Regions from separate parts of the uncultured Phascolarctobacterium sp. genome, predicted to be linked through region 2. Evidence: riboswitches for the same ligand, from Rfam matches in the RefSeq annotation. Region 2 holds a riboswitch; the other holds the start of a gene.
What was found. Region 2 has a riboswitch for cobalamin ahead of Q4G98_RS00250 (TonB-dependent siderophore receptor). Riboswitches for the same ligand answer to the same signal wherever they lie in the genome.

Region 1: it holds a riboswitch for cobalamin, as region 2 does, so the genes downstream of both, Q4G98_RS09725 (TonB-dependent siderophore receptor) here and Q4G98_RS00250 (TonB-dependent siderophore receptor) in region 2, are expected to answer to the same signal.

Annotation. Positions count from the first base shown of each region.
Region 1 is NZ_CATWDQ010000014.1:2,786-10,425, forward strand. It holds gene Q4G98_RS09690 (bifunctional 2-polyprenyl-6-hydroxyphenol methylase/3-demethylubiquinol 3-O-methyltransferase UbiG) at 1-563, shown strand, start outside; gene Q4G98_RS09695 (ABC transporter substrate-binding protein) at 587-2,149, shown strand; gene Q4G98_RS09700 (ABC transporter permease) at 2,146-3,087, shown strand; gene Q4G98_RS09705 (ABC transporter permease) at 3,084-3,908, shown strand; gene Q4G98_RS09710 (hypothetical protein) at 3,911-4,072, opposite strand; gene Q4G98_RS09715 (ABC transporter ATP-binding protein) at 4,050-4,829, shown strand; gene Q4G98_RS09720 (ABC transporter ATP-binding protein) at 4,822-5,493, shown strand; cobalamin riboswitch at 5,905-6,076, shown strand; gene Q4G98_RS09725 (TonB-dependent siderophore receptor) at 6,240-7,640, shown strand, end outside.
Region 2 is NZ_CATWDQ010000001.1:64,347-71,986, forward strand. It holds gene Q4G98_RS00235 (ATP-binding protein) at 1-116, shown strand, start outside; gene Q4G98_RS00240 (VWA domain-containing protein) at 117-2,069, shown strand; gene Q4G98_RS00245 (hypothetical protein) at 2,085-2,636, shown strand; cobalamin riboswitch at 2,740-2,922, shown strand; gene Q4G98_RS00250 (TonB-dependent siderophore receptor) at 3,119-5,110, shown strand; gene Q4G98_RS00255 (efflux RND transporter periplasmic adaptor subunit) at 5,424-6,503, shown strand; gene Q4G98_RS00260 (efflux RND transporter permease subunit) at 6,500-7,640, shown strand, end outside.

The DNA of each region.
Region 1 (7,640 bases), on a different contig from region 2:
ATTCAAAAAATATCCTGGGGCTGGATTTTTCACCGGCCATGCTGGCCGTACTGCAGCAGCGTCTGCTTGCCGAAGGTATCGGCAATGTTCAGACCCAGTCCGGCAAATGGGAAGATTTTACAACCGACGCAGCGTTCGATTATATCGTCAGCGTCAACTCCCTCTACCGCATCCGCGATATGGCAGCCGCACTGCACAAAATGAACGCTTACAGCCGGCGCGGCTTCATCATTGTCCGCACTATCCAGCGTCCCTTCTTCTACAGGCTGTACCGGGACTGCGGCCTCGACTGCGCTGAATGTCCGGATTATCAGCTGCTGCCCCTGCTTTTATGGCAGCAGGGAATACAGGCCGACGTAGAATTTTTACATTACACTAAAATAAAATCTTTTACTGATATAGATGCAGTATCACAAGAGATGTGCTATGATTTAAGTAAAAAAACTTTTTTGACCTACAGGGAACCGCTGCTGCGAAGATTTCAAGAGCAGGCCCTTATGCAGGACTCCGCCCAGCAAATCAGCCAGCCGCGAACCACTGTTATTATTTCGGTAAAAAAATAAATTTGGGATGAAAAGATGAAACTATGAAGCATTTTTGTAAGCCGCTGTTGCTGCTGCTCACGGCCGCCGTACTTTTACTGGGCGGCTGCGGCACGCAGCCAACTGCCGCAGATCAGGAAAAAAATATCACAGCAGACAGCAGCGCCGTCGTTTTGGCCGCCGGCCGGCACCTGGCCCCCGGCGAAAAGGACGGTTATTATTGCAGCAAGATTTTAGGTGTTTGGGAACCGCTGATCACCAAGGACGAAAACGGCCGGCCCAAGCCCAGCCTGGCCATAAGCTGGGAAATGAAGGACGGCGGTAAAGAATGGATCTTCCATTTGCGCCGGGGTGTGCAGTTTCATAACGGCAGCCCGTTCAACGCCGATGCCGTTATCCAAAATTTTGAACGGATGAAGTTAGGCGTCAAGCGTTCTTCCTTTTACGGACTGGACATCAAAACCTTTTATCCTTCGCTGCTGCGTTACGAAAAAATCGACGACTATACGCTGCGGTTTCTTTTTGCCGAGCCCAACGTCAACCAGCTTTACAAAATGATCGATTTCGGCAGCCCTGTCTATGCCCCGGAATGTTTTGCCCCCGACGGCAATTTTCAGGGCTTTGCTATCGGCACAGGCCCTTATAAGATCACGGAAAACGTGCTGAACAAATATGTCAGGCTGACCCGCAGCGACACCTATTACGGTGACAAGGCCCATGTGCCTGAGATCATCGTCAGGAACATCCCCAATCCCGACGTCCGCTATGCGGCCTTAAAGGCAGGCGAGATCGCAGGTGTGCTGGACATCAACGCTATTCCGCCCTTTCTGGCGGAGGAGATCAAACAGGACGACCGTTTTGCTATCTCGACCAATAAATCAACGATGATCCGCTTTTTGGCCCTGAACGGCAGCAAATTTCCCTTTAACGATGTACGGATGCGTCAGGCCGTCAGCCTGGCGATCGACAGAAAAGATCTGGTGCAGGCGTTATATCTGAATTATGCCGAGCCGACTGCCAATATTTTGAACTATACCAGTCCTTATTATAAGGATCATCCGGTGGAATACGACCCTGCCAAAGCGCGCAGTCTGGCCCGCGAGGTGTTGGGCGACAAGCGCTGTGAGGTCGTCTACTGTATCAACGGCGGCGAACCGCTGCAAAAGGGCGAAGCCGAACTGATCGCTTACTGGCTGCAAAAGATTGGCCTTGATGTGACGATCCAGTCGCTGGAATACGCCACCATGGCCCGGCAGATGCGCCGGGGCGATTATGATATGGCCCGTGTGCAGCAGGGCCTGCCCAACGGCGATCCTTACAGCATTTTTTACACCTTTATGATGCCTGACGGCAGCCGCAATAAGATCAGCTGCCTGGGCTATGCCAATCCCGAGGTCGCCGCTTTACTGCAGGAGGCCAAGCACTGCGTCGATGAAGCTAAACGCCGCGCCATTTATGACCGGCTGCAGCTGATTTCCATAAAAGACCAGCCTGTAGTGCCGCTGTTCAATGATCGCAGCATCGTGGCCTACAGCAAACGCTTAAAAAATTACGACGCGCTGGTTTACGGCGTTAATTTAGCAAGAATCGAGTTGAGCGACCCATGATCAGATATTGCTGCCAACGGCTCCTGACTGCCGTACCAGTACTGTTGGGCATCAGTTTGCTGGCCTTTATTCTGGGCGTTTTATCGCCCGGCGATCCTGCCGAATTCGTTTTGAACCAGGACGGACTGTATGCCCCCACAGAAGAACAAATAGCGGCCATGCGTACCGAGCTGGGCCTTGATAAACCGCTGTGGCTGCGCTACGGTCTGTGGCTGCTGGGCGTTCTGCAGGGCGACCTGGGCACCAGTTATATCACCGGACGCGACATCGCCGCCGAGATCATGCAGCGTCTGCCCGTAACGCTGGAACTGGCCGTGCTGGCACTTGTAATGGCCGGTGTAGGCGGCATTTTTCTGGGCAGCGTCTGCGCTGTTTACCGCGGCAGTTTTTTTGATAATTTCGTCAAAAGCCTGACTAATATCATGCTCTCGATCCCCGGCTTCTGGCTGGCGCTGGTCCTGATCCTTGTTTTCAGCGAGCAGCTGCGCTGGCTGCCTACCAGCGGCACCGGCAGCCTGAAATATTTTCTGCTGCCGGCCTTCGTTCTGGCCTTTGCCACGCTGGCCACAGTCTGCCGCTTTATGCGCGGCGCTCTGCTGACCGAATTCGGCCGGCAGTATTTTCTGGTAGCCAAAGCACGCGGCATCAGCAAGGTCAATCTGCTCACCCGCTATGCCCTGCCTAATGCCATCATCCCCGTTATCGCCCTGCTGGGCAATTATTTTGCCAGCGTTCTGGGTGGCTCCGTGATCGCCGAAAGTATTTTTGCGATCCCCGGTATCAGCAGCATGGCGCTGGAAGCGATCCGTTACCGTGATTACCCGGTGCTGCAGGCTTACGTTCTGGTCAGCGGCTGCACTCTGATCCTGGTAATGGTGGCGGTCGATCTGCTGATCGCCTATCTCAATCCCAAGGTAAAGCTGGGTGAGCGGTCATGAAAAAATCAAACCTGCAATTTTACTGCGCCGCCGGCCTCCTGCTGCTCATCATCGGCACCAGCCTGCTGGCCCCGCTCCTGGTAACTCACAATCCCTTTGAGCCGGATATGGCAAGCCGGCTGCAGCCGCCCTCCTGGCAGCATTTTTTTGGTACGGACGCACTGGGGCGCGATATGTTCAGCCGCATCCTTTACGGCGGCCGGGCCTCGATCCTGCTGTCACTGGCCTCTGCGGTCCTTTCGCTTGGCGTCGGACTTGTGATCGGTCTTTGCTGTGGTTTTTACGGCGGCAAGCTGGATCTTTTCTTCACGATCCTGAGCAATATTTTTCAGGGTATCCCCGGCAGCTGCTTTATGATCGCTATCGCCGGCATTTTCGGTCCCAGCATCAAAAGTCTGGTGCTGGCGCTGGTCATCACCTCCTGGGCCGGTTTTTCCCGCATCGTGCGCGCCGAAGTGATGCAGCTTAAAGAAGAGCCTTTCATCGAAGGGCTGCGTTGTCTGGGCTGCGGCGACCGACGGCTGCTGCTGCGCCACATCATTCCCAATATCGTCAACAAGCTGCTGATCCTCTTCACGATCAGGGTAGGCCGCGGCATCCTCTCTATCGCCGGACTCAGCTTTCTCGGCCTGGGCGTACAGCCGCCGACGCCTGACTGGAGCGTGATGGTCAGCGACGCCGTTTTATATTACCGCAGTTCGCCGCATCTGATTTTGATTCCCGGCGCCTGCATCTTTTTCCTGATCTATGCCATCAACAATCTGGGCGAATTTCTGCGTGACAGGCTGGATGTACGCTTTAGCGAGGTGCGCAAATGGTAACTTTAAACTCCACAGCCACGCTTGACCTGACGCTGCAGCAGCTGTACGTGCACTTTCCCGTTCCCGGCGGCCTGGTTAGGGCCGTCGACGGCGTCGACATCTGTTTCCGCCACGGCCAGATCACCGGGATCATCGGCGATTTTGGGGCAGGCAGTCTTAGGCATCCTGCCTGATTATGTCACCCGCAGCGGCAGCATCTTTTACCGCGGCACGGATATTCTGGCAGACAACACTGCCCTGCCCGGTTTTTACGGTCAGCAAATCGCCCTCATACCTCAAAATCCCGGCGACTCTCTCAACCCGCTGCGCCGTATCGGCAGACAGTTTGACGACATTCTGCAGACCGCCGGGATCAGGGATAAAACCGATCAGCGCAAACAACAGCTGCTGGACTTCTTCGGACTACCTGACGCCGCACGCGTGCTTGCCGCCTATCCGCACGAACTTTCGGGAGGTATGCTGCAACGCGTACTGTGTGCCATGAGCATTTGCTGCTCTCCCAACTGGCTTTTGGCCGATGAACCGACCAAAGGACTGGACGAAACAGCCTGCGGCGTTGTTTATGAAAATCTGCAGAAAATAAAAACCGGCCAGCAGCTGGGTATGCTCATCATCACCCACGACCTGCAGCTGGCACGCTCTATCTGTGCCAACATCGCCGTGATGTATGCCGGACAGATCGTCGAATACGGCCCTCAGGTCCTCACAGACCCGCGGCATCCCTATACGCAGGCCTTTCTGGCCGCCCTGCCGGAAAACGGCTTTCAGCCCTTGCCGGGACTGCCGCCGTTACCGCAGGAGGAACTGCCCGGCTGCCGGTTTGCGCCGCGCTGCGCCAGCTGCCATGAACGCTGCCTGCAGGCAGTGCCGCCGGTCTATGACAGCGGCACTGCGAAAGTGAGGTGCTTCCTCTATGCTTGAAGCTGTAGACATTTCCAAAAAATATTGGGACCGCAGCAGCGGCAAGCACTACGACGTTTTGCGAAACTGCAGCCTTACGATCCAGTCCGGCGAAGCGCTGGGACTGATGGGCCCCAGCGGCTGCGGCAAAAGCACGCTGGCACGAATCCTGCTGCGGCTGCTGCCGGCAGACAGCGGGCGGATCATCTTCCGGTCGCAGGACCTGACCACGCTGTCACAGGCACAGCTGAAACCCTTTCGCCAGCAGGTACAGTTTATCTCGCAGCGGCCAGAAAGCTTTTTTGACCCGCTGCTGAAGTTAGGCGCCAGCCTGCGTGAACCACTGCAGATCTTCGGGCTGCCTGACAACAGCGAGATCATTGAATCTGCCCTGTCAACAGTCAAGCTGTCACCAGCACTGCTGGACCGTTATCCGCATCAGGTCAGCGGCGGCGAAGTACAGCGCCTGAGCATCGCCCGGGCACTTTTGCTCAAACCGCAGCTGCTGATTTTAGACGAGCCGACCTCGATGCTGGATATTTCCGTGCAGGCGCAGATCCTGCATTTGTTAAAAAGTATCCGACAACAGCAGCAGATGGCCTTTCTTTTTATCTCCCACGATCACGATGTGATCCGTTATATGTGTGACCGTCAGCTGCAAATGCGCGGCGGCAAACTCGTTTGACAAATATATCACCTAACAATTTTACCACAGTGTCCGGTCAACCCGGACGCTGTATTTTTTTGCCCTTTAACTGTTAATTTTTCAAATTATGCGTCTACAGAAAACTTTTGCTTGCGGGGGGGGGGCAAAATGCTATAATACAAAGCGAAAGTTTAATATTTTCATCAGACAGGCAAGTATTTATTCCCAATAGGATATATGCTCTACGTTTCTTAAAAAACCATGCTGTTATGCACTAAGCAAGCAGCAGCAGCAAAACCAGCGCCAGCTTTAATTTCTTTTATGCTTATATATATTGCTTTAAAGTTGTTATAACATTCTTATTAAAAACTTTTACTTGCTAAGGAATGTGACGAATGCTATAATACATCACGTAATTTAAATTTTCAACAGCTTATAAATTTCTATTTAATCTAATATAAGTGATCAGGTGCATTATTGCCTAACAGAGAAATCGGTGCAATACCGATGCGGTCCCGCCGCTGTAATGCCGAGCAAACCTCACGATGCCACTGGGAAACCGGGAAGGCGAGGCAAGCGATGACGCAGAGCCAGAAGAACTGCCTGATCATAGTCTGCTCCATCCTGCGAACGACAGGCCAGAGAGTTGTAAGTCGTTTTACGCTTTTCTGCCTTTAGGCGCAGAAAAGCGTCTTTTTTTGCTCTTGATTGTTTTGACACGCGAAACTCGGACAGCTCGGTCAACACAATTACAGATAAAAAACTAAAAGGAAGTGTTGAACAAGATGAATGGGAAGCAAAAATTTTTGACAATGGCCGTGCTGTGCGCCATTGCCAGTGTCGGCTTTGTACTGCCGGCCGGTGCGGAAGAAACACTGACGCACGATCTGGACGAAGTCATCGTCGAAGCCGACAGAGATGCCCTGCCCGGCGGCTTTGTCAAAACCAAAGGCAGCATCGGTATTTTAGGCGATAAAAGTATTATGGAAGTTCCTTTCAGCCAGACAAATATCTCAGCCAAAACTTTAGATCTTTTTGGCGGGCCGACGCAGCCCTTAGATAATATTTTAGTCGGCGTCCCCGCTATCAGGCAGGCCGGCAGCGTTTTGCACAACGATTTTACTATCCGCGGCTTCCGGGCCAACGGCACCAGTATGTACGTCAATGGCGTCCATGGGATGCTGACGCAGTTCAACGTGCCGATGGCGGCCTTTGAAAGGGTCGACGTCACCGCCGGCCCCAATACCGGTATCAGCGGCAGCGGCGTCCAGTACGAATCCTCGACTGCTGGCGGCATTATCAACCTGATCTCCAAAAAAGCAGGCGAGCAGCCGCTGTTCCGCTACAAACAAACTTTTTCCGGCAAAGGTTCCTTCGGCGAATACCTGGATCTTGGCAGCCGCTTCGGCAAAGACAAAGCCTGGGGACTGCGGATCAACACCGAGCTTTTGAACGGCGAAACCTCTGTTGATAAAACCGACATCAAAGCCAAAGGCATCTATATGAACCTTGACCACCGCGATGACAGAAGCACTACCAACTTTTTGGCCGGGTACAGGGATATTGATATTAAAAACGGTATGCGCTGGTTCAAGATCGGCCCTAACGTCAAAAATTTCCCCAGCACTATCAACGGCAGCAAAAATTACGCCTTTGACGGTATGGAAAAAGGCGCTTACGGCTACTTCATGGTTTTGAACCACGAACAAAAGCTGAATGATGACTGGAAGCTCTTCTTTAACGGCGGCCTGAACAACAATAAGCTGAATAAAAACGTCATGGGTCAAAACAGCGCTTTCACTATCAAAGACGACGCCGGCAACTATGACCTGAATTACCAGTCGTCGGCGACGCCGCAAAAAGCCTACTACGCGCAGATCGGCACCTCCGGCAAATTTGCGACTGGCGCTGTGAAGCATGAAGCCACGCTGGCGATCGACAAAGCCTGGCGCAACCGCGACGCCAGCACGCCGCTGGGCTACTCGGGCTTTGGCCAGTTGGGCACCGGCAATATTTATACCGGCGCGATCGACCAGACCGGAATGCCCGACGGCAGCTACAAAACCTATTTGAACAATAAGACCAGTATCTGGGGCATTTCCTTTGTTGACAGCCTGAAATATGAAAAATGGGGCGCCGTTTTAGGCGTGCATAAGCATCAGGGCACTTCCACCTCCTACAGCCCT
Region 2 (7,640 bases):
ATGCTGCCAAATTAGTATTGCCGCATCGTATGCGTCGTCGTCCTTTTGAAGAGGGACAATTGGATTGGGATAAGGTTGAAAGTATTTTGTCCGCTGGGGCTAAAGGAGCGTTATAAATGCTGACTAATGCTATTTATCCTTTTGTGGCAGTAGTTGGACAGGAGCAGCTAAAAAAAGCTCTGCAGATCGCTTTAGTAAATCAAAAGGCTGGTGGCCTTTTGATTGGCGGTGAAAAAGGGACTGCTAAATCTACATTGGTGCGTGCCGCTAAAGAAATCATCGGCGCACAGAAGATAGTGGATTTGCCGCTTAATGCTACGGAAGATATGCTTTTTGGCAGTATCGATATTGAATACGCTGTCAGTAAAGGTGAACGCAGATTTTCGCCTGGGATATTAAGCAGAGCCACAGATAATATTTTGTATATTGATGAAGCAAATTTATTGCGGCAGGAATTGCTGACTGCAGTTTTGGATGCTAATGCCTCTGGTATCAATCAGGTTGAGCGTGATGGTATTTCTTTTACTCATTCTGTAGCTTATACTGTGATCGGCACAATGAACCCTGAAGAAGGAGTTTTGCCAGGTCATATATTAGACCGGTTTGGTATGTATGTTGACGCTCAAAGTGAGAAAGATGTGGTAGTACGTACAGAAATAATGAAGCGTTCTCTTGCCTATGGTTCTGATATACAAAGCTTTAGAAACAGTTATTATGATGAAACAGAAAAATTAGCTGCAAAGATTGCTTTGGCACGGAGCATTGTAGATGCGATAGAAGTATCGGAAGCTATGATGCAGCTGGCGGCACAAATGTGTGCGCAGGCTTTCTGTGCCGGTCATAGAGCGGAAATATATCTTTTGGAAGCCGCTAAAGCTATAGCAGCTTTAGCAGAAAGAAATTATGTTTTGCCAAAAGACGTGGAAGAAGCTGCTATGTTCGTGCTGCCACATCGTATGCGTAAGCCGCCAGAACAACAGCAGGAAGAGCCGGAGCAGCAGGAAGAAGAACAACCTGATGAAAATGAACAGCAGGATCAGGACGAAAACGAGGATAATGATGAAGATTCGGAAGAATCACCGCTGACTCCACCACCGCTTGATGATAATGAAGATGATGGTGACGGGGAAGATAACAGTGATGATGACGACAATCAGGAGGATGACAAAGAAAAAGAAGAACAGACTCCTGACAATGACAAAAATCAGTTAGCACCGGAAGAGCAGATTGCAGATATTGATAAAAATTTCAAGCTTCCTAAAATGGTTCTGGACTTAGGCAAGGATCGTAATGTCCGTCGTGGCAGCGGCAAACGCAGCACTACTAAGACAGATCTGAAACAGGGCCGTTATGTCAGGGCCGAGATGCCGAAAATAAAAGTGGAAGATTTGGCTTTTGATGCCACTATCAGGGCTGCGGCGCCATTTCAGCGTCTGCGTGAAGATAATGGTTGCGCCCTGAATATTAAAAGTGAAGATTTACGGCAAAAAGTACGAGAAAAACGTATCGGCAATACATTTTTATTTGCAGTTGATGCCAGTGGATCAATGGGTGCGCGTGAACGGATGCGCGCTGTAAAAGGCGCTATTTTCTATATGCTGCAGGAAGCATATCAGAAACGTGATCGCGTTGGTATGGTCGCTTTTCGCAGGCAAAAGGCCGAATTATTGCTGCCCATAACACGCAGCGTCGATCTGGCACAAAAGTGTTTGGCAGAAATGCCTACAGGCGGCAAAACTCCGTTAGCAGACGGCTTATCAACGGCGCTGGTAACTTTGGGAATGTTGAATAAAAAAGACAGCGAGTTAGAACCGGTCCTGATTTTAGTAACTGATGGCAGAGCTAATGCCATAGAAGAAAACGGTGGTGATCCGGTAGAGTGTGCCTTAAAAATGGCTGAAAAAATCCGTAAGGCTAAAATTACCTCCGTCGTTATTGATACTGAAACAGATTTTATTAAGCTGGGTGTGGCCAAAGCTGTTGCCAAAGCAATGGGAGCAACTTATTATAGCCTGCGCAGTTTATCTCAGGAACAGATTTTAAGAATAGTACGTAATTTAGATGTTTAAACAGGAGGTAATATGATGAAAAAATCCATAATGCTGCTGACAATTTGCATGATGTGCTTATTTGCGGTTTCAGCCAGTGCTGCAGAAAAGAATGCTGAAGCACCTATCAATTGGGAAATCAGCATGATGCCCAAGCCTACGGCCGAGGAAATTGAGGCAGCGCGTTGGTCGATTGTTTTGGAAAACAATATGGGCGTTTATGCATATGACATGGATTCACTGTATTTTCCAGAAGAAAAAAACGGTGTTGTAAACAAAAATTTAGTTAATGTTGTTGTGAAAACTGTTTTTACCGATAAAGATTTGCTGAAAAAAATGAATAAAACTTATGCAGAAAAACTGGCGAAAAAAGAAAAAGTGCAGTATTGTGAAATGCTGATGCAATTTAACGTGGCAGATAAAACCTATGGTGTAAAACAAATGGATGTTTATGGCAGCAAAGGGACGAAGCTTGAAACTAAAACAAATAACGGAGAATTAATACCGGTACCAGAAAAAACGTTCGCAGAGGCGATGCTGGAAATTTGTGTTCAGGCTGTTAATAATACTGACGATACCAATAAGTAATAAACAAACCAGATAATCAAAAAGTAATATATTAAAACTTATTGATATATAATAATCATATTTACTTGAAAAACTAAATCTTTTCATATATAATTTGTACTATAACTGCATATTATCATCAGGTGACGCAGGTCTTAATAGAGAAGTTTTGGGTGTAAGTCCCACACGATCCCGTCGCTGTAATAGTGAGCAAATTCATCTTATGCCACTGGATATATATATCTGGGAAGGCTTGAATGCGCAATGAACTTAAGTCAGAAGAACTGCCTGATGATTACTGATTTACTGCTGCGTGAGACAGTTAGGTAATAAGCCGGCTTTATATTTTATTGTTAAGCTGTAAATACCTTTTGTCTTGGGCAAAAGGTATTTTTATTTTTGCAGATTGCAAATAAAAGCAAAGTACTGTGCGGCCATAAGGACTGGGTGCAGGAAACGCCTTTATTTCAATAATATAAAAAAGTTGTGAAAGGAAGTTGAGTATGTTGAAAAAGAGTATGAGTAAGAGTGCTATGATGATAGCACTGGTAACTGGCAATGTCATCTGGGGGGGGTACACGGTACACGCTGAAGAACCAAATCAAGTATTTACGTTAGATCCAATGGTCGTAACGGCGCAGAGAATGGAAACGAGAGATTTGGATACGCCGGCTAGTGTAACCGTAATAGGGAAAGAAGAAATTGAAAAAAGTGGTGCTGTTAATGTTGATACACTTTTGGCACAACAAATTGGGTTTAATGGTATGTCATATGGACCAAATGGTCAAGAATATGGAGGTTCTGCTAGTAGAACTAAAATTCGTGGGCTAGATAAAGGTACCTTAGTACTAGTAAATGGTGCTCCAATGAATTTATTAAATTATAATGCAATATCTAATATTCCACTAGAAAGTATAGAAAAAATTGAAATTGTTAGAGGGTCTAATGCTACTCTATATGGTGCAGAAGCTATGGGTGGCGTAATTAATATAATTACTAAAAAAGCTTCAGGCTCTCCAAAAACTATGGTATCGGGAACTTTAGGTAATTATACTAATAAATGGTCAGTCGGGCATCAAAATGAATATTTTTCAGTTTATTATGATAAAGATTACTATGATGAAGTTGATCCTCAAACCCGTAAATTCCCTTATGGAGAATATGCAAGTTCTTCAGGAACAAAAAAAAATAATTATAATACTTTAGGGAAATCTAGAAAAGAAAATATTTTTATTACAGGTAATCTAGGGAAGAATTTGACGTTAAATTATAATCATTCAAAATCAGATCTTAATAGATTTCAGATAAATCGTTCTAAAGCAGGTACTGATACGTTAGGAACATCTTATAAATATGATGATAATAGAGATACTGCTAGTCTAGTTTATGATGATCAAGAAAATAAATTGAAATCAGTATTTTCTTTTAATCGTCGTTGGTTTACATCTAATTCAAAAACAAATTCAGTAAAAGAATTTTCTTTGGGCGGCGGTTCTTATAAAATGTATAATGTAACGTCAGATACACAAAAAGGTTGGTTGTTAAATGATGATAAAGATAATTTAATTGCAGGGATTGCAATTAAACGTGATTTTTATCAAAACTATAAATATACTTTTCAAAAATCGGATCGCACAAGTTTAGGACTTTACACATCATATACCCATCAGTTTGCACCTAAATTTAGTGCAACATTGGGATTGCGTGGTGAAACTATAAATGATTTTGACACAGATCAAAATGTATTTTTGCCTCAAATTCAAACATTATATAAATTTAATGATACATTATCATGGTATACTAATATTGGAAAATCATTTATTATGCCGGCAATGAACAGTCAATTCTATACTACTGATAAAGATGCACATAATTTAAAAAAATCAAGAGGATTAAAACCACAAGAAGGCTGGACATATGAAACTGGTATGAAAAAAATAACTAAAACTAGTTCATTGAAATTAGCAGTATTTAATATGGACATCAGTAATAAATTTGGATGGGCAAGTGAAGAAGAATTAGGTATTGGTACAAATACTAAAGCTGAAATACAAATTAATAAAGGTGATTTCAGAAATACAGGAATTGAAGTTGAATACACTAAATTAGTTAATGATAATTGGAAGTATAATTTAGGTGTTACTTATTCTAACCCAGAAGTCAATGATTCTGGAGAGTGGGTACAGGATAATTCTAGGTTGCAATTTGTAGCTGGTATAGGGTATGAAAAAGATAAATTTAATGCCGGATTAAATTATTTATTCTTAGGTGATAGAAATGATAGTTACTATCACGAGATTACTTCTCATGGAAATAGATATTACGCACTTCCTGATAGAAATATGCTTAATGCTACTTTACAATATAGTGCAGATAAGAATAACTCTGTAGCCTTAAATTTCTATAATATTTTAGACAAAAAAGATGTCGTAAACGATTATGAAAATTATGGATTGCCATTCAATTGGACATTAACCTACAATTATTCTTTCTAAAATTAAAATCAATAGGCGGCACAATGTGTGCCGTCTATTATAACGATTAAGAAAGTATTTGTGAATGTTTGATATTTGAACTGTATTTGGAAAAACATGAACTTATTATTGAAATTATGTAAGTGGGGATGGAACAGTGAAGCAGAAAATGCAGAAATTTTTTCTGAAAAATAAATACAGAAGCTTGCTGATAATCAGTCTGATAGGATTAAGTTTGATTTTTCTAAGCAGGCTTATTTTTACTTCTGAAAATACTACAAAGAAAGAAGTTTTAAAGCCATTGGTCCACACAGAGGTTATTTATCGCCGACCTATGTATAAAACTATTTCATTATTCGGTAAAACTGTTTCTGATGCACAAATAGATATTGTTAATAAATATGCTGGTAAAATAGAGGCAATAAATGTAGATTTGGGAAGCAAAGTTGATAAAGGCGATGTGCTGCTAGTTCAGGAATTGCAGGATGTAAATGCGGAACTTTTAAAGGCTCAGGCAAGATATCGGGAAGCGGATGCTACTGCTTCTAAAAATGATACAGAATATAGTGCTGATTATTATAAATATAAAGCTGATTATGAATTGGCCCAGCTTAATTTTGAGCGTTATAAAAAGCTGCATGATATGGGAGCTGTTTCTAAGTTAGAATACGATAAGATAACACAGGTAATGGTAAATGCCAAGGCAGCTTATGAGTCGCTGGCAGAGCAAAAAATGTATGATGGTATACCGGCGGAGCTTTATGCCAAAGAGCAGGTTGCTGAGCGTAGATACCAGGAATTTGTTCTGCTGCAAAATAAGAAGAATGATATGATTCTAAAGGCTCCGAGAGCAGGCGTTATAAGTTACAGGAATGCTGAGGTGGGTAGTTATGCCCCGGCCGGAACTAAGCTTTTAACGATTACCGATAACAGCGGATTTTATGTGGATTGCGCTATATCTGAATATGATGCAGCAGTACTTGTGGCAGGCAGCAGTATCAGTGCGGAAATAGAGTCTTTGGGAAAAAGTTTTCCCGGTGAGATTGTTTTTGTAAGCCCAAGTAAAGGTGAGAACGATAGAACCTATACTGCCAGAATTAAATTATTTGCACAAACTGAAACCATAAAAGCAGGTATGTTTGCCCGCAGCGAATTGAAATTTTTGCAGAAGGATGCCGCACTCTATGTAAATAAAGATGTTATAGTTGATAAAAATGGTAAAAAATATATTTTTGTTGTAACTGATAGTGGCAAGTTGGAACAGCGTGAAGTAAAAACTGGTCTTCGTAATGATGTGGAAATAGAGATAGTCAGTGGTTTAAATGATGGTGAAACTATTGCCATAGATAATTTATCACGTTTGCGGCAGGGACTGGAGATTCAGACTGCAGGTTCAAAGGGTGATAGTGTATGAATATCACCAGATTTTCTATAAAGAGGCCCATTGGTATTTCGATGATTTTTGCATTAATTGTTGTTTTAGGTATTTTCAGTTTTTTTAAGATTGGCGTTGAATTGCTTCCAGAGGTAGATTCTCCCTATATCAGTGTCATCGTAAGCTATCCGGGGGCCAGTACAGAGTCTGTCGAGCAGCAGGTTACAAAGCCTATAGAAGATGTTCTTTCTTCTGTTTCGCATTTTAAACAGGTGCGTTCAGCAACAAGGCCGGGACGTGCTGAGATTTTCGTCGAACTGGACAGCAGTGCGGATGCTGATCTTGTTGCAATAGAGGCAACTAAAAAGGTAAGCTCAATTCGCAAAGATTTACCTGATGATATTGATGAGCCTGTTGTTATTAAACGTTCATCAGATGAATATCCAATTATGGAAATTGCTGTTACAGCACCGTATGAAGCTTCGGACATTTATTCAATGGCTGAAAATACTTTTGCAGAAAGACTGCAGCAGGCTGTTGGTGTAGCTGATGTAGAATTGAGCGGCGGCCGCGAGAAAGAAATAGCTATAGATGTAGATAAAGAGCGTTTAAATTACTATGGTTTAACTTTAAAAGATGTCATTCAGGCCGTAAAAGATGAGAACGTTTTGGTTTCTGCCGGTTCTGTTTATTCTGATGTAAAACAAACTACGGTCAGACTGAATGCTCAGTATTTGTTGCCTCAAGAAATTGAAGCTATACATATTAGTGTTGGTAATGGTATTTATGTTGATCTGGGAGATATAGCTACAGTCCAGGCTCGTGATAAACGCGCAGCAACTTATAGCCGCGTTGACGGTAACGACGCTGTGGCTATTGAAGTTTACAAAGCAAGTGGGGCCAATATTGTTAATGCCGCTGACAGTGTATTATCGCAATTAGAAAAATTAAAAAGCGAATATCCGGATTACATTTTTACTGTAGTCTATGACCAGTCTGATTTTGTAAGAAATTCTTTGAAAAATACTTTTTATACTTTGTTGGAAGGCCTTTTTACAACAGGGTTAGTTTTGTATTTATTTCTTCGCGGTTGGAAATCATCGGCTGCAGTTATGATAGCAATTCCTGTTTCTCTGATAGCAACGTTTTTTCTGATGTATTTAGCCGGTTTTACCT